4 regions of the Streptomyces sp. NPDC055239 genome follow, and region 2 is predicted to be linked to each of the others. Evidence: riboswitches for the same ligand, from Rfam matches in the RefSeq annotation. Region 2 holds a riboswitch; each other region holds the start of a gene.
What was found. Region 2 has a riboswitch for cyclic di-AMP ahead of ACWFRJ_RS22865 (C40 family peptidase). Riboswitches for the same ligand answer to the same signal wherever they lie in the genome.

Region 1: it holds a riboswitch for cyclic di-AMP, as region 2 does, so the genes downstream of both, ACWFRJ_RS36100 (M23 family metallopeptidase) here and ACWFRJ_RS22865 (C40 family peptidase) in region 2, are expected to answer to the same signal.
Region 3: it holds a riboswitch for cyclic di-AMP, as region 2 does, so the genes downstream of both, ACWFRJ_RS21840 (transglycosylase family protein) here and ACWFRJ_RS22865 (C40 family peptidase) in region 2, are expected to answer to the same signal.
Region 4: it holds a riboswitch for cyclic di-AMP, as region 2 does, so the genes downstream of both, ACWFRJ_RS37830 (M23 family metallopeptidase) here and ACWFRJ_RS22865 (C40 family peptidase) in region 2, are expected to answer to the same signal.

The regions. Positions count from the first base shown of each region.
Region 1 is NZ_JBSGRD010000014.1:270,902-275,997, reverse strand. It holds gene ACWFRJ_RS36110 (PrsW family intramembrane metalloprotease) at 1-247, shown strand, start outside; gene ACWFRJ_RS36105 (aldo/keto reductase) at 244-1,188, opposite strand; gene ACWFRJ_RS36100 (M23 family metallopeptidase) at 1,348-2,439, opposite strand; cyclic di-AMP (ydaO/yuaA leader) riboswitch at 2,451-2,597, opposite strand; gene ACWFRJ_RS36095 (PP2C family protein-serine/threonine phosphatase) at 2,819-4,126, opposite strand; gene ACWFRJ_RS36090 (MFS transporter) at 4,299-5,096, opposite strand, start outside.
Region 2 is NZ_JBSGRD010000007.1:90,326-95,421, forward strand. It holds gene ACWFRJ_RS22845 (ATP-binding protein) at 1-14, shown strand, start outside; gene ACWFRJ_RS22850 (LysR family transcriptional regulator) at 26-937, opposite strand; gene ACWFRJ_RS22855 (LysE family translocator) at 1,079-1,711, shown strand; gene ACWFRJ_RS22860 (DUF6328 family protein) at 1,686-2,246, opposite strand; gene ACWFRJ_RS22865 (C40 family peptidase) at 2,409-2,882, opposite strand; cyclic di-AMP (ydaO/yuaA leader) riboswitch at 2,886-3,049, opposite strand; gene ACWFRJ_RS22870 (hypothetical protein) at 3,413-3,721, opposite strand; gene ACWFRJ_RS22875 (ATP-dependent Clp protease proteolytic subunit) at 3,729-4,364, opposite strand; gene ACWFRJ_RS22880 (amidase) at 4,608-5,096, shown strand, end outside.
Region 3 is NZ_JBSGRD010000006.1:329,033-334,128, forward strand. It holds gene ACWFRJ_RS21830 (cytochrome P450 family protein) at 1-827, shown strand, start outside; gene ACWFRJ_RS21835 (transglycosylase family protein) at 964-1,965, shown strand; cyclic di-AMP (ydaO/yuaA leader) riboswitch at 2,147-2,339, shown strand; gene ACWFRJ_RS21840 (transglycosylase family protein) at 2,343-3,062, shown strand; gene eno (phosphopyruvate hydratase) at 3,339-4,625, shown strand; gene ACWFRJ_RS21850 (FtsB family cell division protein) at 4,740-5,096, shown strand, end outside.
Region 4 is NZ_JBSGRD010000016.1:106,340-111,435, reverse strand. It holds gene ACWFRJ_RS37840 (M16 family metallopeptidase) at 138-1,502, shown strand; gene ACWFRJ_RS37835 (M16 family metallopeptidase) at 1,499-2,884, shown strand; cyclic di-AMP (ydaO/yuaA leader) riboswitch at 3,083-3,246, shown strand; gene ACWFRJ_RS37830 (M23 family metallopeptidase) at 3,259-4,062, shown strand; gene ACWFRJ_RS37825 (GntR family transcriptional regulator) at 4,304-5,008, shown strand.

The DNA of each region.
Region 1 (5,096 bases), on a different contig from region 2:
GGGCTCCGACTTCGTCGTACGGGAGCGGGAACTGCTGCACGCGCTGTGGGAGCGCCGCGAGGCGGCACGGCCCGCACTCGCCTACGCGGCGCGCGCGACAGCACCGGTACTCGTACCGATGCCGCCGCCGTACGGGTACCCGCAGCCCTACCAACAGCCCTATCCGCAGCAGCAGAACCCCTACGGATATCCGTACGCCGCCCGGCCCGCGATGCCCTACCCCGCGTACAACCCCTACCGGGGCTAGGCGGAAGCCGCCGTGAGCGTCGCCACCTCGGACTCCGTCAGTTCGAGCTCCCCCACCGCGAGCAGCGCGGGCAGCTGCTCGACCGTACGGGCCGACGCGATCGGCGCCGCCACCGTCGGCTGAGCCGCGAGCCACGCCAGGGCCACGGTCGCGATCTCGGCGCCGCGGGCCTGCGCGACCTCGTCGAGCGCGGCGAGCACCCGTCGGCCACGCTCGGTCTCCAGGTGCTTGCCCGCGCCCTCGGCCCGCGCGCTGTCGACCTGCGTGCCCGGGCGGTACTTGCCGGTCAGGAAGCCGGAGGCGAGCGCGTAGTACGGGACGGCGGCCAGGCCGGAGCGCGATGCGACCTGCTCGAGCGAGCCCTCGTACGTGTCGCGCGAGACGAGGTTGTAGTGCGGCTGCAGCGCCGAGTAGCGCGCGAGGCCCTCGCGGTCGGAGAAGTCGAGGAACTCCTGGAGCCGCTCGGCGGTCACGTTGGACGCGGCGATGGCGCGGACATTGCCGGACGTCACCAGGTCGTCGAGCGCGCCGATGATCTCCTCGACGGAGACGGTCGGGTCGTCGTAGTGCGTGTAGAAGAGGTCGATGTAGTCCGTGCGCAGGCGGCGCAGCGACTCCTCGGCACCGGACTTGATGGTGTTGGCGGAGAGACCCTTGTAATCGGGGTGGGCGCCGACCTTCGTGGCGAGGACGACGTCGGAACGGTTGCCGCGCGCGGCGAGCCAGTTGCCGATGACGTGCTCGGACTCGCCGCCCTTGTTGCCGGGCACCCAGGCCGAGTAGACGTCGGCGGTGTCGATGAAGTTGCCGCCGGCGGCGGTGTAGGCGTCGAGCACGGAGAAGGACTGCGCCTCGTCGGCCGTCCAGCCGAAGACGTTGCCGCCCAGGGCGAGCGGGAAGACGTCGAGGTCGGACGAGCCGAGCTTGCGGAGAGAAGTCATACGGAACTCAACGCCCATACGGACCGCAGCATTCCGCACAACTCATGCGCATAACTCGGAAAGTGGGCGTGCCGAACCGGCAGCCCTGACGTCGGGGGGTTGTCGCCAGGACCGCCGGAGTTCAGATGCTGCTTCAGAGAGGCTGCTGCAGAGCGGCGGTCAGAGCGACTGGCCCTTGCCGCGCAGCCAAGCCGCCGGGTCGACGCCGGTCGAGTCGCCGCCCGGGTGGACCTCCAGGTGGAGGTGGGCCCCCGTCACGTTGCCGGTCGCGCCGACACGGCCGATGACCTCGCCGGTGGTGACCTTCTGGCCGACGCTGACGCTCATCGACGACTGGTGGCAGAACCACAGCTCGGTGCCGTCGTCGAGCTCCAGGACCGTGCGGTAGCCGTACGCCCCCGCCCAGCCGGCCTCCTTGATGGTGCCGGAGTGGATGGCCTTGATCGGCGTACCCGTCGGAGCCGCGAAGTCCAGGCCCGTGTGGTACCCGGAGGACCACATGGAGCCGGGCTGACCGAAGGTGCCGGTGAGCGTGTACGAGCCGACGGGCAGTGTGTAGCTCTTCGCGAGCTTGGCAAGGCGCTCCGCCTCTGCCTTCTTCTTGGCCTCCGCCTCGGCCTTCTTCTTCGCGGCGGCCTTCTCGGCGGCGATCTTCTTCTCGGCCGCGGTCTGCTTGGCGGCGGCCTGTGCGGCTGCCTGCTTGACGGCGGCTTCTTCGGCCGCCTTCTGGACCGCGGCGTCCGCCTGGTCCTGCTGGTTCTCGGCCTGCTCCATGATGCGGGCCCGCAGCGCCTCGCCCGCGTCCGTGCTGCCCTGCTCGGCGTCGGCGGTGCTGAGACCGGCGGCGCTCAGCGGCGCGGCGGCCACCGCGACGCCGCTCTCCGCGGCGGCGGAGTCGGAGGAATCGGAGCCGTCGGATATCAAAGACCCCACGCCCGGGAGCGACTTGGCCTCCGGCAGCGAGTCCGTGACGGCCGAGAGGTCCGGCATCTCTATGGAGACCGGGGGCTTGCCGCCCTGCGCGGTGGCGATGCCGCCCGCGCCGACGGCGGCGATGACGCCTACACCGAGAACCGTGGAGCTGCGGGCGAGCCCGCCACCGCCCCGCTTGTGGACGCGGTGCCTGCCGCGGACCGGGCGGACGGACTCCTCGGTGGGATTCCATTCCTCCCAGGAATTGTCGTCGTACCCGCCGAAATCGTCGTCATTCGGTACATAAGTGCCTTGGGGGGCAGGGCGGTTGGACGCCACCGGGGCGCACTCCTTTCCTTCCTTCTCGCCTACCGGGTTAGCTGACGGGTTCGGAGCAGGAAGGTCTCCTACGAGCATCTGGCACGGATGCACAGATGACCGATTCACCCCAATTGGTGGTTCCCCGGCTCCCTTGCGGGATTAGGCGCGTGCGCGCGGAGCCGACTCGAGTGTCGGTTGGGACGACCGCGCTGCGTTATCGAACGTTAATAGACAGCAGGGTCGTATTCCAAGCTGTTCCAGTTGATCGTTAACGGATCTGGCCGGTACTTACCGGGACACGGAGGGCTGGAACGGGTCGAGTTGACCCCACTTCTTCACACACCGGAGCTTCACATCTCCTTGACAGTGCGTCAGTTGTTATGCGGAGTGGTGTCCTTCAGTCACGGCCCGTGACATCGATCTCCGTACGAGACGTGGCGTCACCCGTCACCAACGGCCGCCGCACCACGAGCAGCGCCATGTCGTCGGTCGTGCCGCCCCCGGTGTGCCGCCGCACTTCCTCGGTGAGCGTGGCGAGGAGCGCGTCCGGACCATTGGGTCCCGGGAAGATCCGGCCGCCGAGCCGGGCGGCGGGATCGTAGAACTCGCCCCGGCTGTCACGCGCCTCGGAGAGCCCGTCGGTGTGGAGCAGGAGCATCGCCCCCGGCGGGAACTCCGTCTCGTCCGCGCGATCCGGCCAGGCACCCAGTTCGCCCATCCCGAGCGGCAGCGCGGGCTCGGTCGCGGACAGGACGCACAGCCGCCCGTCGCCGCGCAGGAGCAGCGGTCCCGGGTGCCCACGATTGATGAGGCGTACGAGACCGTCGCTGTGCGGGATCTCCGCGAGGATGGCGGTGGTGAACCCCTCGAAGTCGTCGAGCCCGTCGCGCCGCGTGCCCTCACGCGCGAGGGCACGCTCGAGGCGCTGCGCCACCGCCTCCAGCGTGGCCTCCTGCTCGGCGGCCTCCCGGAACGCCCCGATGACGACGGCGACGGCCGCCACCGCTCCCATGCCCTTTCCTCGTACGTCGCCGACGATGACGCGTACGCCGTGCGGGGTGTCCTGAACGGCGTACAGATCACCCCCGATGAACGCGTCGGCCTCCGCTGCCTCGTACCGCGCCGCGACGTCGAGCCCGCCGATCCGGGGATCCGGCTGCGGCAGTACGGCGCGCTGGGCGGCCTCTGCGATGGAACGGGCGGAGGCGAGCTGTTCGTCGCCGCGGCGCACGACGCGGTTGATGAGGACGGCGAGCACGGCGACGGTCACCACGGTGAACACCTCGGTGATGGCGTCGACGTCGGTGCCGGTGTTGGTCTTGAAGTGCAGGCCGAGCACGGCGACGGAGGTACCGGCGCCGATGAGGGTGGTGCTGAGCAGCGAGTAGAAGGGGGCGGCGACGAGCGGGGCGGCCGCGAAGAGGGGCGCGGCGGTGAACTGGGGCGGGGTCGAGATGTCGTAGACGATGCCTACGACGATGAGCAGCAGCGGAAGCGCCCGTACGAACGCCCGCTCGTGCCTGACAGTGGGGCTCTTGCTGTGAGCCCCGCGCGGCCGCTTGCCGGGACCTCGACTGCCAAGGCGTCTGCTGCCAGGGCCTCGACTGCCGGGACCCCGGCTCGCGGACTTGCCGCCCGCACGCTTGCCGGCGCCCTCACGCTTGCCCGCGCCCTCGCCCGCACTCGCACCCTCTCCCTGCCCCATGCCCGTCACCCCCTCCCCCTGGCCGCCGCTTCCTCCTCGCTGCCCCACCGGTCTTCTCCTGCCGAATCCCGCGGCCAGGACCAGATCCATGACCGCGCTCGTCCAGGGTTCCCGGAGCGACGGCGCGGGGCGACCGGTGTGGGCCGACCGGGTTAGCGCCGGCCAGAGGCCCCTAGGGCGTACCGACCGGCTGCGGGGCGAGGCGCCCCGTCCGGGAGAGGCCGCGCAGGGCGAGCGCGCAGATGGCGCCCAGGGCCGCGAGGCCGAGCCACAGCACGGCGGGCGCGGACCGGGTGGCGCCCAGGAGGGCGCCGGTCGCGAGGTTCCCCGCGGTGATGCCGATGCCGCACACCGTGTTGTAGAGGCCGTAGTGCGTGGCCACCCACCGGTCGCCGGACAGCGCGACGACCGTCTCCATCTCGAACGGGTAGAGCACGGCCGTCGCCCCCGCGAGCCCCGCCGCGCACACAAGGAGCCCCGCGACCCCGACGTACCCCGATCCGCCGAGCGCGGGCGGCAGGAACGACGCCCCGAGCAGCCCGAGCCCGGCGACCAGACACTGCTCCCGCGTCCACGTGCGTCGGCACAGGTCCGTGATCCGCAGCTGTCCGACTAGGGCGACGAGCCCCGAGACCACGAACAGCGCACTCGTCGCGACGGTCCCCCCGGTGCCGTCCCCCACAAGGCGCTCCACCTCCAGGGGAAGCGCGAGATAGACCTGGAAGGACAGGACGTACGACCCGGTCATGGCGAGCGAGAAGAGCCAGAAGGACCGGTTGCCGAGCACCACCCGCCACTGCCCTCTCTCCTGCCCCTGCTGCTCCTCGGCGGCAGCCCGGTGCCGTACGGGAAGCCGCAGCACCTGCACCGCCGACAGCACGGCGAACAGCGCCGCCGCGACCGCGCACGTCACCCGGAAGTCGATCCCCGTGAGCGCGAGCCCGACGAGCGGGCCGAGCAGGATTCCGCC
Region 2 (5,096 bases):
CCTCACCTCGCTGAGCTTCTCGCCCTCACCCCGCTGTGCGTCCGAAGGCTCCCCGGAGCAGCGCCCGGAAGGTGTCCGCCGCGGGATGCGACCCGTCGGAGCGGTGGACGACCGAGATCGTACGGCGAAGATTCCCCGGCTCGAGCGGCCTGACCCCCACCGGGGTGACCGCCGTCCGCGCCACCATCTCCGGTACGACGGCGACCCCGAGCCCGGCGCTCACCAGCGCGCACACCAGCGCGTAACCCGGAGTCTCGACCAGGACCGAGGGCGTCGCCCCGGCCCGGACGAGCGCGGACTCCACGCCCTGCCGGGGTGGATGCGTCGGCGCCATGCTGATCAGCGGCTGACCGGCCAGCTCACTCAGGGGCAGCCGCGACGAGGCGCTCGCGAGCACGTGGCCCGGCGAGGTCACCAGGACCAACTCCTCGACCAGGACCGGCTCCACGGACACGGACGCGGGCAGCGGCAGCGCGTCCGCGGGCTCGTAGGTGTGCGTGAGGGCCAGGTCGACCTCGCCCGAGGCCACGGCCGCGACGCCGAGCGGCGGTTCGTAGTCCCGCACCATCAGCTCGATGTCCGGATGAGCGCGGCGGAACGCGGTGAGCGCGGGCGGCATCAGATGGATCCCGGCGGTGGTGAAGGTCCCCACGCGCAGTCTGCCGCCGGACAGGCCCGCGAGCCGGGCGAGTTCGTGCCGGGCCTGCTCCATCTCGTCGAGGACCCGGCGCGCCCGCGCGAGAAGGAGTTCGCCCGCGCCGGTGAGGCGTGCCCCGCGGTGATGCCGGACCAGGAGTGAGGTGCCCGCCTCCCGCTCGAGCTTGGCCAGCTGCTGGGAGAGGGCGGGCACGGTGTAGCCGAGTCGTTCGGCGGCGCGGGTGATCGACCCGGCCTCGGAGACCGCCACCAGTGCGGCGAGCCGCGTCGGGTCGTACATGGAGGTCTCCCGGTGCAGGAGCCGACGGGCCGTGAGGCCGTGTGGTGCTGTCCGTCGGCGCGGGGGATAAACGCCTGCTTAAGGCAGACCCAGGATATTCCACATACCTGCTGAAGGCAGAAGAACGGCAGCCTTGAGGTCATGGACGCACAACTGGTCGCCTTCACCGGAGTCGCCGCGGGCATGGTCGCCATGCCGGGTGCCGACTTCGCCGTGGTGGTACGCAACGCCCTCACCTCCCGCCGCGCCGGAGTCGCCTGCGCGATCGGTGTCGCGGGCGGGCTCGTGGTGCACACGGTGCTCGCGGTGGCCGGGGTCGCGGCCGTCCTGGCGGCGGTTCCCACGCTCTTCCGGGCGCTGCAGGTCATGGGCGGGGCCTACGTGCTGTACCTCGGCTACCGCGCCCTGCGGTCGGCGGCGCGTCCGCCGGAGAGCTTCGGCACACCGGACGGCGAGGCAGAGGCGGCGGCCGGGGGCAGTCTGCGACAGGGCTTCCTCACCAACGCCCTCAACCCCAAGGCGCCCATCACCTTCCTCAGCGTGCTGCCCCAGTTCGTGCCCGCGGGCAGCCCCGCGATGCCCAGGACGCTGCTGCTGGCGTCCATCATCGTGGCCCTGGCCCTCGTATGGTTCCCGGTCGTCGCGCTCCTGGTGGACCGGCTCGGCCGCCGGCTGCGGAGGCCGCGTACGGCCCGTGCGATCGAGGGCGGCACAGGTGTCGCGCTCAGCGTCCTCGGCCTGGTGCTCCTCACCGAGGCCGTCCTGATGGCGTGACGCGGTCCGACCCGCCGGAGTCGTCGTCATACTCGCCCTTGCCCGCGCCGCGCCGCACCAGGACGGGAAGCAGGCCCCAGAGGCCCGCGCACACCACAAGGGTGCCCGCGCTCGCGACGATCCCGCCGGTGCGGCCCACCGCCACGTCCACGACCAGGAGCACGGAACCGGCGAGCGCGAACACCAGGACCACCATGCCGATACCGGCGAGGCGTGACGACACCCGCACGATCCGCGGCTTGGAGTGCTGCCCGAACAGCCACCTGTGCAAGGCGGCAGGCGCGGTGAAAAGCGCGGCGGACAGGACGGCGAGCAGCAGCGTGGTGACGTACGTGGCGCGCTGCACCGTGTCGAGCGAGGTGAAGCGTTCGGTGAAGGCGAGCGTCAACAGGAACGCGAAGAGGATCTGCACTCCGGCCTGCGTGACGCGCAGCTCCTGGAGGATCTCGGAGAAGTTGCGGTCGGCGCGCTCGAAGCTCGTCTCGTGGCGCGGCGGCGGGTCCCCCGCGGTGGGAGCACTGTTGTTTTCGGCCATGGCGCACGAGTATCCGCGTGGACGCCGTCCACGCCCGGTGGACGCGCCGATCAGAGGGCCGGGCGGGGGGCCGGGCGGAGACTCGGCCGGGGGCCGCCGAGCGGCGGCGGCAGCCGTGAGGCTCCCGCCGCCGCTCGGCAGCCGGCGTTCAGTGACGGGTGATCAGCGCACCCTGCCGTACCAGACGCTCTTCGTCCAGATCTTCTCGAGGCGCACCACGGTGTTCGACTTCGGGGCGTGCCAGATCCGGCCCTTCCCGGCGTAGATGCCGACGTGGTAGACGTTCCGGCCGGAGTGGAAGAAGACCAGGTCGCCGCGGGAGCGTTTCGACGCCGAGACGTGGCGGGTCTTGTTGTACTGCTGTGCGGCGGTGCGAGGCAGCTTCTTGCCCGCGCGCTTGAACGAGTAGAGCGTCAGGCCCGAGCAGTCGAACCTGTGCGGCCCCGTCGCTCCCCAGCGGTACGGCGAGCCTTTCTTGGAGGCAGCGATCTTGAGCGCTTTGGTCCCGTGAGTCGCTGCCTCTGCTTCCGTCGTGAGCCCTGGGGCCACGAGGGTGCCGCCTACGACGGCGAGCGTGAGGACCGATACGGAGCCGGCCCTGGTGAGCAGCGACGGAACATGCTTCAGCGCGGTCATGCGCAACCCTTCGTCAGCCGCCTGTGAAGGATGACCTGTCGGATTCGGGCTGGCGAAGTTGCCCGGCCGCGATGTGCGGCTTCACCCCAAGGGTCGGCGTCCGGACCTTCCGGACCGACCCGTCATGCCTGGGTCCTCCACTCCTGCCGATGCACCGATGTCGACCGGTCATCCGGGTGGCGGCAGGACTCGGCGTCCGCCCGGACCGCCCCGCCGCTGTGGCGGGGGCTTGTCGTCGGAAGGGATCTTGACCCGACAAGGGTGCGAATTCCGAGCCGAAACGGCGTTTTGTGAGGCTCCTCACGGCTGAACCATTCAGGTGGACAAGGTCTGATTCGGGAGCGGAGCGAGGCACTCGACGATCGTTCGACCAGCACCGGAACGAGTAATTCCGGCCATCGCGTACACATCTGACGCAACCGCGGACGGCCCGAATGACTACGAATGTCTACGCCGAACGAGGTAGCCCGTTTGGTTCGTTTGAGTCCTGCCCCGGACGGTTCGGACGCCAGGGCCGGGGTGACGGGGACTCAGGATGCCGACGGGGGCGGCACGGTGACCCGTCCGGCTCGCCGCTCCCCGTCCAGCACACGGAGCGCTCGGGCCAGCGTCGGCGCGTGCACGGCGCTCTCGCCCCGCTGGTGCATGAGGGTCAGGGCGTCCCGCAGGGCGGTCGCGCTGCCCACCAGGGCCTGTGCGGCGCGCAGGCCGCCGTAGGTGTCCGAGGCGCGGGCGGGGTTGATCCTGCCGACCAGGTCGACCACTTCGAGGTATCGGTCGATCAACTCGCCCTCGGCTCGGGTGAGTGCGGGCAGGGGAGGGAGCTCGGGCGGCAACACCGGTGGTTCACCTCGCGTCCGGGGTGCGCGGGGATGACTTGCGGCTCGCGACGATCCGGTCCACCAGGCCGTACTCGACCGCCTCGGAGGCGCTCAGGATCTTGTCGCGCTCGATGTCGGCCGCGACGAGCTCCGGGCTCCGGCCGGTGTGTTGGACGAGCAGCCTCTCCAGTTGCGCCCGGGTGCGCAGGAGTTCGTCGGCCTGGATCGCCAAGTCGGTGGCCTGGCCGTGGATCGGCTCGGCGAGCGAGGGCTGATGGATGAGGACCCGGGCGCCCGGCAGCGCGCATCGCTTGCCGGGGGTGCCCGCGGCCAGCAGGACGGCGGCGGCCGATGCGGCCTGGCCCAGGCAGGTGGTCTCCACGTCGCAGGTGACGAACTGGATCGTGTCGTAGATCGCCGTCATGGCGCTGAACGAGCCGCCGGGGGAGTTGATGTAAAGCGAGATGTCGCGGTCGGGCGCCAGGTATTCGAGGTGCATGAACTGCGCCATCACATCGTTGGCGGAGGTGTCGTCGACGGGCGTCCCGAGGAAGACGATGCGTTCCTCGAGCAGTTTCGAGTACGGATCGAGGGTCCGCTGCCCCGTGGTGGTGCGCTCGGTGAACTCGGGCAGGACATAGCGGGCGAACGGTCGGTTCATGGCACGTCTCTCCTCTGCCGGGGGCGGCTATGCCCCAAGGCTTCTGTGAAAAATGTACAGGACGTACGTAACGTCGTAGTGGGGAGCATGTTCGTGTGATCCGCCGGAGTCAACCGATGCGCCGTGTTTCAGCCGCTCGCTGAAAGCGCATGCCGAGAACGCGGCCACGAACGTCGGCCGCCAACCGCCCCGAAGACCGCTCCGAAAACCACTCCGAAATCCGCCCCGGACCGAAAGCGTCGTATGAGCCCTGAAGCCCACCGAGCCCCCGATGCCGCTGAGCTCGTCCACCTCACCGCCCGCGAACTCGCCGCCCGGATCCGCGACCGCGAACTCTCCGCGCGCGAGGTCGTCCAGGCGCACCTGGACCGGATCGAGCAGGTCAACGGCGCCGTGAACGCCGTAGTGACCCTCACGGCGGAGCGCGCGCTCGACGAGGCGTACGCCGCCGACGAGCAGACGGCGCGCGGTGAACCGCTCGGCCCGCTGCACGGGCTCCCTGTCGCGCACAAGGACACGCACGACACCCGTGGCATCCGGACCACCTACGGGACCCCGCTCCTCGCCGACAACGTCCCGGACCGCGACGAGCTGATCGTCGAGCGCATCCGCGCCGCCGGGGCGATCACCGTCGGCAAGACCAACGTGCCCGAGTTCGCGGCCGGTTCGCACACCTTCAACCCGGTCTTCGGTGCCACCCGCAATCCGTACGACCTCCGGCGGTCGGCGGGC
Region 3 (5,096 bases), on a different contig from region 2:
CCATCTACGCCATCTGCGACCTGCTCGGGGTGCCCCGCGAGGACCAGGACGACTTCCGTGACTGGGCGGGGATGATGATCCGCCACGGGGGAGGCCCCAGGGGCGGGGTCGCCAGGTCCGTGAAGAAGATGCGCGGCTATCTCGCCGAGCTGATCCACCGCAAGCGTCTCGAACCCGGCGACGACCTCATCTCGGGGCTCATTCGCGCCTCCGACCACGGCGAGCACCTCACGGAGAACGAGGCCGCCGCGATGGCCTTCATCTTGCTTTTTGCCGGATTCGAGACGACCGTGAACCTCATCGGCAACGGCACCTATGCCCTCCTCACCCACCCCGAACAGCGCGAGCGGCTCCAGGGCTCTCTCAGGGACGGCGACACCGGTCTCCTGGACACCGGGCTCGAGGAGCTCCTGCGCTTCGACGGGCCCGTCGAACTCGCCACCTGGCGGTTCGCCACCGAGCGGCTGACCGTCGGAGGGGAGGACATCGCCGTCGGCGACCCCGTCCTCGTCGTCCTCGCCGCGGCCGATCGCGACCCGGAGCGCTTCGACCGACCGGACACGCTCGACCTCTCCCGCCGCGACAACCAACACCTCGGCTACGGCCATGGCATTCATTACTGTCTCGGCGCACCGCTTGCCCGGCTCGAAGGGCAGACCGCCCTCGCGACGCTTCTGCGGCGCCTTCCTGACCTGCGACTCGCGGCGGAACCTGACGATTTGAGATGGCGTGGCGGGCTCATCATGCGTGGACTCCGCACGCTGCCCGTGGAGTTCGCGCCCGCACAGCAGAGCAAATATCAGCCATCTGAAACGCCGTCCAGCTGACATGCCGTCAAGACTGTGACTTTCACGTGATCTCCGCTGCATCGACTTGTGACAAGCGTTCGACTCCCGCTACGTTCACCGACGACCCGGCCTCCGGTGCCGCAGTCGTCGCTCCAGTCACGCGAAAGGCAACCGCATGCTCTCCGGCAATGGTCGTCACCGACGCCCCCGCCAGGCCCCGGCCCTGATCGTCGCGGCAGGAGTCGCAGGATCGGCCATCGCCATCCCGCTGCTCGGCGCCACCAGCGCGAGCGCGGCGGACGCCGCCACGTGGGACAAGGTCGCGGAGTGCGAGAGCGGCGGGGCCTGGAGCGCGGACGCGAAGAACGGGTACTACGGCGGTCTCCAGTTGTCGCAGCAGGTCTGGGAGGACAACGGCGGCCTCGACTACGCGCCCAGCGCCGATCAGGCCAGCCGCTCGCAGCAGATCTCCGTGGCCGAGAAGGTTCTCGACGATCAGGGGACCAAGGCCTGGCCGAGCTGTGCGCCGGTCGCAGGGCTCACCCAGGACGGCGCCGCCGCCGACGTCGACCCGGGCGCTCCGATCACGACGACGCCTTCCGGCGGGTCGACGGAGTCGGCCGACCCCGGCGAGTCGGACCACTCGGACGACTCGGATGACGCGGATGAGCCGAGCGCGTCGCCGAGCGATTCGGCCGACCCCTCGGACAGCGCCAAGTCTTCGGACAAGCCCTCGGATGAGTCCGGCAAGTCCGGCAAGTCCGGCAAGTCCGGCGATGAGGTGCGAGACAAGAATCACGACGAGTCAGGTGATTCGGATGATTCCGACGACTCAGGCAAGTCAGGGCAGAGCGATGAGACTTCGCCGACCCCCACCACCACCCCCACCGCCGGTGAGGGTGAAGGCCGCCACCGGGGCGACAGCGCGGACGGCAAGGTGTCCGGCGGCGACTCCCGCGAGGGTTCGGGCCGGCACGCCTCCCGTGGCGACGAGCGCCAGCAGGACGGCTCGGACGGGACGTACACGGTCCGCTCCGGAGACAACCTCTGGGCCATCGCCGACGACCTCGACGTGAAGGGCGGGTGGACCGAGCTGTACGCCGAGAACGAGAAGGCCGTCGGCTCCGACCCCGATCTCATTCTTCCCGGTCAGAGCCTCGATTTGGGCGAAAAGTAGGGGAAGTTGGTGACTCGCTTTGCGCCTGATGTCCCAATTGGCGCAAGTGAGACATGGGTCTCAGAAGCCCTGATCGTCTTTGGAAATCGGCCGATGTCATGCCTACGGTCGTGACCGCTCGCCACAGCGGGCCCCGCCGGTCGGTACGCCGAGTCCTGCCAACGGCCGTTCGGGAACAGTCGTCGCGTAAGCGCCGTAGGCAGGAGCGGGGGAACCAAGGTTTCCGCCGGGCCCGGCCGTTCAGCATCGCGAGAGCGATGCGGAGGAACGGACGGGAACGGCTAGGGGTTAAGTCGCGCTCAAGGAAGCGCGGCCGGGCAACTTCATCGGCCCGAACCCGACAGCTCACCTCGCAGGCGTCGGTGAGGGGATCACTCATGCTGTTTTCCAGCAAGGGCAAGCACCGCCGCCCGTCCAAGGCCACCCGTGTCGCCACGCTCGCAGGCGTCACCGGTGTCGCGGTAGCAGCCCCGCTGATGGCGGCCGGCTCGGCCTCCGCAGCGACGAACTCCCAGTGGGACGCCGTCGCCCAGTGCGAGTCCGGCGGCAACTGGTCGATCAACACCGGCAACGGCTACACGGGCGGCCTGCAGTTCTCGTCGTCCACCTGGGCGGCGTACGGCGGCACGAAGTACGCGTCCAGCGCCGACCAGGCCTCCAAGGCCCAGCAGATAGAGATCGGCGAGAAGGTCCTCGCGGGCCAGGGCAAGGGTGCCTGGCCGAGCTGCGGCGTCGGCCTCTCGGGCGCCTCCAACGAGGGTGGCGGTGCGCAGGAGAGCGCCCCGCAGCAGACCCAGGAGCAGCCCAAGAACGAGCCCAGCGCGCAGACCGAGCAGCCGCAGCAGGCCGCTCCGAAGCAGGCGGCTCCGAAGGCCGAGGCTCCGAAGACCGAGTCCAAGAAGACCGTCGAGACCCCGACCGGCAAGACGGTCAAGAAGGGCGACGGCGAGTACAAGGTCAAGAAGGGCGACACCCTCTCCAAGATCGCCGAGGCGAAGGACGTCAAGGGCGGCTGGCACAAGGTGTACAAGCTCAACGGCGACATCATCGACAACGCCGACATGATCTTCCCGGGTCAGCAGCTGCACCTCAGCTAAGAGGAGCCTGCTGCAGCTCGGCCGAGAAGCTGAGAGTGGCGGCGGCGCTTCGGCGGAGGCGCCGCCTGCCCCATCCCCGTCCCCACGGGTCCACCCCGCCCCGGTGCGCGTATCCCCCGTACGCACCGGGGCGGGGTTTGTTTTGTTCCGTTCGGAAACTTTTTGCTCTCGGTTTGTCCATAGGGCGGCGGCTCGGCTCGCTCTTGCCCGGGAGCCGGTTAGGCTCGTGTCCGCGAGGCCAACGCCCCGCGTACCCGCGTCACATCCCAGAAGGAGATGCTCGTGCCGTCCATCGACGTCGTCGTAGCCCGGGAAATCCTGGACTCCCGAGGCAACCCCACGGTCGAGGTCGAGGTCGGCCTCGACGACGGCAGCACGGGTCGTGCCGCCGTTCCGTCCGGTGCGTCCACCGGTGCTTTCGAGGCCATCGAACTCCGTGACGGTGACCCCAACCGTTACCAGGGCAAGGGCGTGGAGAAGGCCGTCCTCGCCGTCATCGAGCAGATCGGCCCGGAGCTCGTCGGGTACGACGCGACCGAGCAGCGCCTGATCGACCAGGCGATGTTCGACCTCGACGCCACCGACAACAAGGGCTCGCTCGGCGCCAACGCCATCCTCGGCGTCTCGCTCGCCGTCGCGCACGCCGCGTCGGAGGCCTCCGACCTGCCGCTCTTCCGCTACCTCGGCGGTCCGAACGCGCACCTGCTGCCCGTTCCGATGATGAACATCCTGAACGGCGGGTCGCACGCCGACTCGAACGTCGACATCCAGGAGTTCATGATCGCGCCGATCGGCGCCGAGTCGTTCTCCGAGGCCCTGCGCTGGGGCACCGAGGTCTACCACACGCTGAAGAAGGTCCTGAAGGACAAGGGCCTCTCCACCGGCCTGGGCGACGAGGGCGGCTTCGCCCCGAACCTGGACTCCAACCGCGCCGCGCTCGACCTCATCCTCGAGGCCATCAAGCAGGCCGGTTACGTCCCCGGTGAGCAGATCGGCCTCGCCCTCGACGTCGCCGCTTCCGAGTTCTACAAGGACGGCAAGTACGAGTTCGAGGGCAAGTCCCGCTCGGCCGCCGAGATGACCGAGTACTACGAGGGCCTCGTCGCCTCGTACCCGCTCGTCTCCATCGAGGACCCGCTGTTCGAGGACGACTGGGCCGGCTGGAACGTCATCACCGAGAAGCTCGGCGAGAAGGTCCAGCTCGTGGGCGACGACCTGTTCGTCACCAACCCGGAGCGCCTGGCCCGTGGCATCGAGGAGAAGTCGGCCAACGCGCTTCTGGTGAAGGTCAACCAGATCGGCTCGCTGACCGAGACCCTGGACGCCGTCGAGATGGCCCAGCGCAGCGGCTTCAAGTGCATGATGTCGCACCGCTCCGGCGAGACCGAGGACGTCACCATCGCCGACCTGGCCGTCGCCACCAACTGCGGCCAGATCAAGACCGGCGCCCCGGCCCGCTCCGAGCGCGTCGCCAAGTACAACCAGCTGCTGCGCATCGAGGAGATCCTCGACGACGCCGCGGTCTACGCGGGCCGTTCGGCGTTCCCCCGCTTCAAGGGCTGAACCGCTTCTGAGCTCCGGCTCGGTATCCGGCTCCGCTGAGTAGTTACCTACGTCCCCGTACTCGGTCCCGTACCGTGTGCGGGGACGTACGTACGTATCGGGGAGGCGGCACACATGGCCGTGAAGGACCGCGACCGGTTCTCCACCGCGACCAGGCTGCGGCTGCTCGGCGAGCAGACCGCGGAGCGTGTCTACCGCTCGCAGACGAAGCGTCAGGCGCGCCGCTCCCGGCTCACGGGACGCGCCGCGCTCCTCGCGCTCGTCCTCTGCTCGCTGGTCGTCGCGCTCGCCTACCCGATAAGGCAGTACGTGTCGCAGCGCGCGGAGATCGCCGATCAGCGCCGTGAGCAGGCCGAGCACCGCGAGAACGTCGAGAAGCTGAAGGACGAGAAGGCCCGCTGGCGGGACGACGCGTACGCGGAGCAGCGTGTCCGGGAGCGGCTGCACTATGTGATGCCGGGCGAGACCGGC
Region 4 (5,096 bases), on a different contig from region 2:
GACAACGCCGACCACGACCCGGACTTCGACGGCGACTACGCCGAGCGCGGAGCGGGAACTTCACCGGTTGTCAGCACGCTTGCATACAGTGGCACGACTGGCAGAATTTCCAGCTTTTCGCGATCGAAGGGACGTACATGCCCATGGGTCACACGGCCACAGCCGAGGCCGGCTCCGGCGGCCTGACAGCGACCGAGCACCGGCTGGCCAACGGCCTGCGCGTGGTGCTCTCCGAGGACCACCTGACCCCGGTCGCCGCGGTCTGCCTCTGGTACGACGTCGGCTCGCGCCACGAGGTCAAGGGGCGTACGGGCCTCGCTCACCTCTTCGAGCACCTGATGTTCCAGGGCTCGAAGCAGGTGCACGGCAACGGCCACTTCGAGCTGGTGCAGGGTGCGGGCGGGTCGCTCAACGGCACCACGAGCTTCGAGCGCACCAACTATTTCGAGACCATGCCCACACACCAGCTGGAGCTGGCCCTGTGGCTGGAAGCCGACCGGATGGGCTCGCTGCTCTCCGCGCTCGACGACGAATCCATGGAGAACCAGCGGGACGTCGTCAAGAACGAGCGCCGCCAGCGCTACGACAACGTTCCCTACGGCACGGCGTTCGAGAAGCTGACCGCCCTCTCGTACCCCGAGGGCCACCCCTACCACCACACCCCGATCGGCTCCATGGCCGACCTGGACGCGGCGACGCTGGAGGACGCGCGGAACTTCTTCCGTACGTACTACGCGCCCAACAACGCCGTCCTGTCGGTCGTCGGCGACATCGACCCGGAGCAGACCCTCGCCTGGGTCGAGCAGTACTTCGGGTCCATCCCCTCGAACGACGCCAAGCAGCCGCCGCGCGACGGCTCGCTGCCCGACACGATCGGCAAGGAGCTGCGCGAGGTCGTCGAGGAAGAGGTGCCGGCCCGCGCCCTGATGGCCGCCTACCGCCTCCCGGAGGACGGCACGCGCGCGTGCGACGCGGCCGACCTGGCGCTCACGGTCCTGGGCAGCGGCGAGTCGTCGCGGCTCTACAACCGCCTCGTGCGCCGCGACCGCACCGCGGTGGCGGCCGGGTTCGGTCTGCTGCGCCTCGCCGGAGCGCCCTCGCTCGGCTGGCTCGACGTGAAGACGTCCGGCGACGTCGAGGTCCCCGTCATCGAGGCCGCCGTCGACGAGGAGCTCGCCCGCTTCGCGGAAGAGGGCCCCACCGACGAGGAGATGGAGCGCGCCCAGGCACAGCTGGAGCGCGAGTGGCTCGACCGGCTCTCCACGGTGTCGGGACGCGCGGACGAACTGTGCCGGTACGCCGTCCTGTTCGGCGACCCGCAGCTCGCCCTGACCGCCGTCGGGCGCGTCCTGGACGTCACCGCCGATGAGGTCAAGGCGGCCGCGGCGGCCCGCCTGCGCCCCGACAACCGCGCGGTGCTCGTGTACGAGCCCGTAGAGGGCACAGCGGCCCCTGAGGGCGCCGAAGCCACCGACGAGGACGAAGAGGAGGCGGCGAAGTGACCGAGGCCGCGACGATGCAGTTCCACCCCCAGCCCCAGGCGGGCACCGCACGGCCGTGGGCCTTCCCCGCGCCCGAGCGCGCCACCCTGGACAACGGCCTCACCGTGCTGCGCTGCCACCGCCCCGGCCAGCAGGTCGTCGCCGTGGAGATCCACCTGGAGGCGCCGCTCGACGCCGAGCCCGCGGGCCTCGACGGAGTCGCCACGATCATGGCGAGGGCCTTCAACGAAGGCACCGACAAGCACTCTGCCGAGGACTTCGCCGCGGAACTCGACCGCTGTGGCGCCTCCATGGACGCGCACGCCGACCACCCCGGCGTCCGCGTCTCCCTCGAAGTCCCGGTCTCCCGCCTCCCGAAGGCGCTCGGCCTGCTCTCCGACGCCCTGCGCGCCCCCGCCTTCGCGGACAGCGAGATCGAACGCCTCGTACGCAACCGCCTGGACGAGATCCCGCACGAGGCCGCCAACCCGGGCCGCCGCGCCGCCAAGGAGCTCTCGCGGCAGCTGTTCCCGGCGACGTCGCGCATGTCGCGCCCCCGCCAGGGCACCGAGGAGACGGTCACCGCCATCGACTCGGCGGCGGTGCGCGCTTTCTACGAGAAGCACGTGCGTCCCGCCACGGCCACCGCGGTCGTCGTGGGCGACCTGACCGGCGTCGACCTTGACGCCGTCCTCGCCGACACCATCGGCGCCTGGACGGGTGGCACGGCCCAGCCGCGCCCGGTGCCCCCGGTGACCGCCGACGACACCGGGCGTGTCGTCATCGTGGACCGCCCCGGCGCCGTCCAGACGCAGCTGCTCATCGGCCGCGTAGGGCCGGACCGGCACGACCGCGTCTGGCCCGCGCAGGTGCTCGGTACGTACTGCCTCGGCGGCACCCTCACCTCGCGCCTGGACCGCGTCCTGCGCGAGGAGAAGGGATACACCTACGGCGTACGGTCGTTCGCCCAGGTCCTGCGTTCCGCCCCGGACGGCACGGGTGCCGCGATGCTGGCAATCAGCGGCTCGGTGGACACCGAGTCCACGGGACCGGCGCTCGAGGACCTGTGGAAGGTGCTGCGCACCCTCGCCGCCGACGGTCTGACGGACGCCGAGCGCGATGTCGCCGTGCAGAACCTGGTGGGCGTCGCCCCGCTCAAGTACGAGATGGCCGCGTCCGTCGCCGCCACCCTCGCCGATCAGGTCGAGCAGCACCTTCCGGACGACTTCCAGGCGCAGTTGTACCGCCAGTTGGCCGCGACCGGCACCGTGGAGGCCACCGCTGCCGTGGTGAGCGCCTTCCCCCAGGACCGCCTGGTGACGGTGCTCGTCGGTGACGCCGCGCAGATCGAGGAGCCCGTCAGGGCGCTCGGCATCGGTGAAGTGAGTGTGGTCACGGGCTGAGTGACAGTCAGGACATATGGGGACCCCGGTGGCTGGAATTTGCCACCGGGGTCCCCATATGTCCGAATTAGTATGGAGGTTACGTGTCTGCCCTGTGGCGTGCGCTACAAAAGCTCTGATCTGTTTGTCGTTCGAAAGGCGCCCCGCTTAGCGTTCGGTCCGGCTGTTCGTCATGCAGTACGCCGCAGCCGCGGCACCGGACAGTCATCGCCGAGTCCCCGTACGGCGCGAGCCAGGGGAGCCGGGGACCCACATGTCCCCTTGGGGTGAATCGGGAACCTTGCCGTGAGGCGAGGGACTCGTAGGAGACCTTCCTGCTCCGAACCCGTCAGCTAACCCGGTAGGCGAGAAGGAAGGAAAGGATCAGCCGCTTCATGGCGTTCACCCGTGCCACCGGGAAGCACCGTCGCCCGAGCCGCCTCACGCGTACGACCGCGAACGTGGCGGGCGTCGCCGCCCTCACCACCACCGGTGTCATTGGAGGCCTGGCCGCTCCGGCCCTCGCCGCCGACGACGCCGCGGCTCTCGAGCACACCGGCCTCACCCAGGCGATCTCCGTCGGCGACTCGCTCGCCGCCGGCATCGACGCGCAGGCCGCTGCCCAGCAGCAGGCCGCCGACGACGCGGCAGCGGCCAAGAAGGCCGAAGAAGCCGCAAAGAAGAAGGCCGAGGAGGCCAAGCGCAAGGCCGAGGCCGAGGCGAAGGCCAAGGCCAAGAAGGAGCGCGAGGCCAAGGAGCGTGCCGCTCGCGAGGCCGAGCGCAAGCGCCTCAACAGCTACGTCTCCCCGATCACCGGCTCGTACGTCTCCACGGGCTACCAGACCGGCGGCGGCATGTGGTCCTCCGGCAGCCACACCGGCATCGACTTCCACGCCGCGTCAGGCACCTCGGTCCACGCCGTCGGCTCCGGCACCGTCGTCGAGGCCGGCTGGGGCGGTGCCTACGGCAACAACGTGGTCATCAAGATGAACGACGGCACGTACACCCAGTACGGCCACATGTCGTCCCTCGGCGTCACCGTCGGCCAGGCCGTCACCCCGGGCCAGCAGATCGGCCTCTCGGGCTCCACCGGCAACTCCAGCGGCCCGCACCTCCACTTCGAGGCCCGCACCGGCGAGGACTACGGCACGGACATCGACCCGATCGCGTACCTCCGCGCGCACGACGTCGGCGTCTGATCCGGCGAAAGCTGCTCCACCGAAAGCTGATCCGCCGAAAGCCCCGGCTCGTCGAGAGCCGGGGCTTTCGCCGTACCCGCCGTACCTGTACCCGCCGTACCTGTACCCGCGCCGATCGCCTTTGGCCAAAATATATCCATGGATTTCGGCCTGCCATCGGAAATTCAGCCGCTCTGCAATAGGGTCACTGAAAAGGCGTCGATCGACCGCGTTTCGCGGGGATTAAGGCGGAGGTCAGGTCATGCGCATTCCCGCGCACTCGGTATGCACGGCCATCCGGGACGACATCGTCTCCGGTGTCTACGAACGGGGTGGCCGGCTCACCGAGGAACTGCTCGCGCGCCGCTACGGAGTCTCCCGCGTCCCCGTGCGCGAGGCCCTGCGCACCCTGGAGGCCGAGGGTTTCGTCGTCACGCGCAGGCACGCGGGCGCGTGCGTCGCGGAGCCCACCGAGCAGGAGGCGGCCGACCTCCTGGAGATACGCATGCTCCTGGAGCCGCTCGGTGCGGCCCGCGCCGCTCAGCGCCGCACGGAGGCGCACCTGAAGGTCCTGCGCGGCCTCGTCAGGCTCGGCCAGGAGCGTTCGAGGGGCGGTCAGAGCGATGATCTGCGCTCACTGGGCGGCTGGTTCCACGAGACGCTCGCCCAGTCGTCCGGCAGCCAGGGCCTCACGGCGCTGCTCACCCAGCTCCGGCACAAGATCGCCTGGATGTACGTCGTCGAGACCTCGGCCGCTCCCGCGGAGTCCTGGGCGGAGCACGCCGCGATCGTCGACGCGGTCGCACGCGGGGACGCGGAACGGGCCAGGTCGCTCGCCGCGGCCCACGCGGAACGGGCGACGGCCGCCCACCGGCTGCGCTTTCCCCCGAAAGGTCATCGGGTCGCGGGACGTGATCGTGTGAGGGATTCGCAACATGCCGTAAACACGGTGGGTCTCCGTCATTAACAGAGGCGCCGTATACAAAGAAGTGCTATTCGACAGAGGGGGGCGCGGGATTATTTCGGCTGCCCGAATGCAGGATGTTCAGGGAATG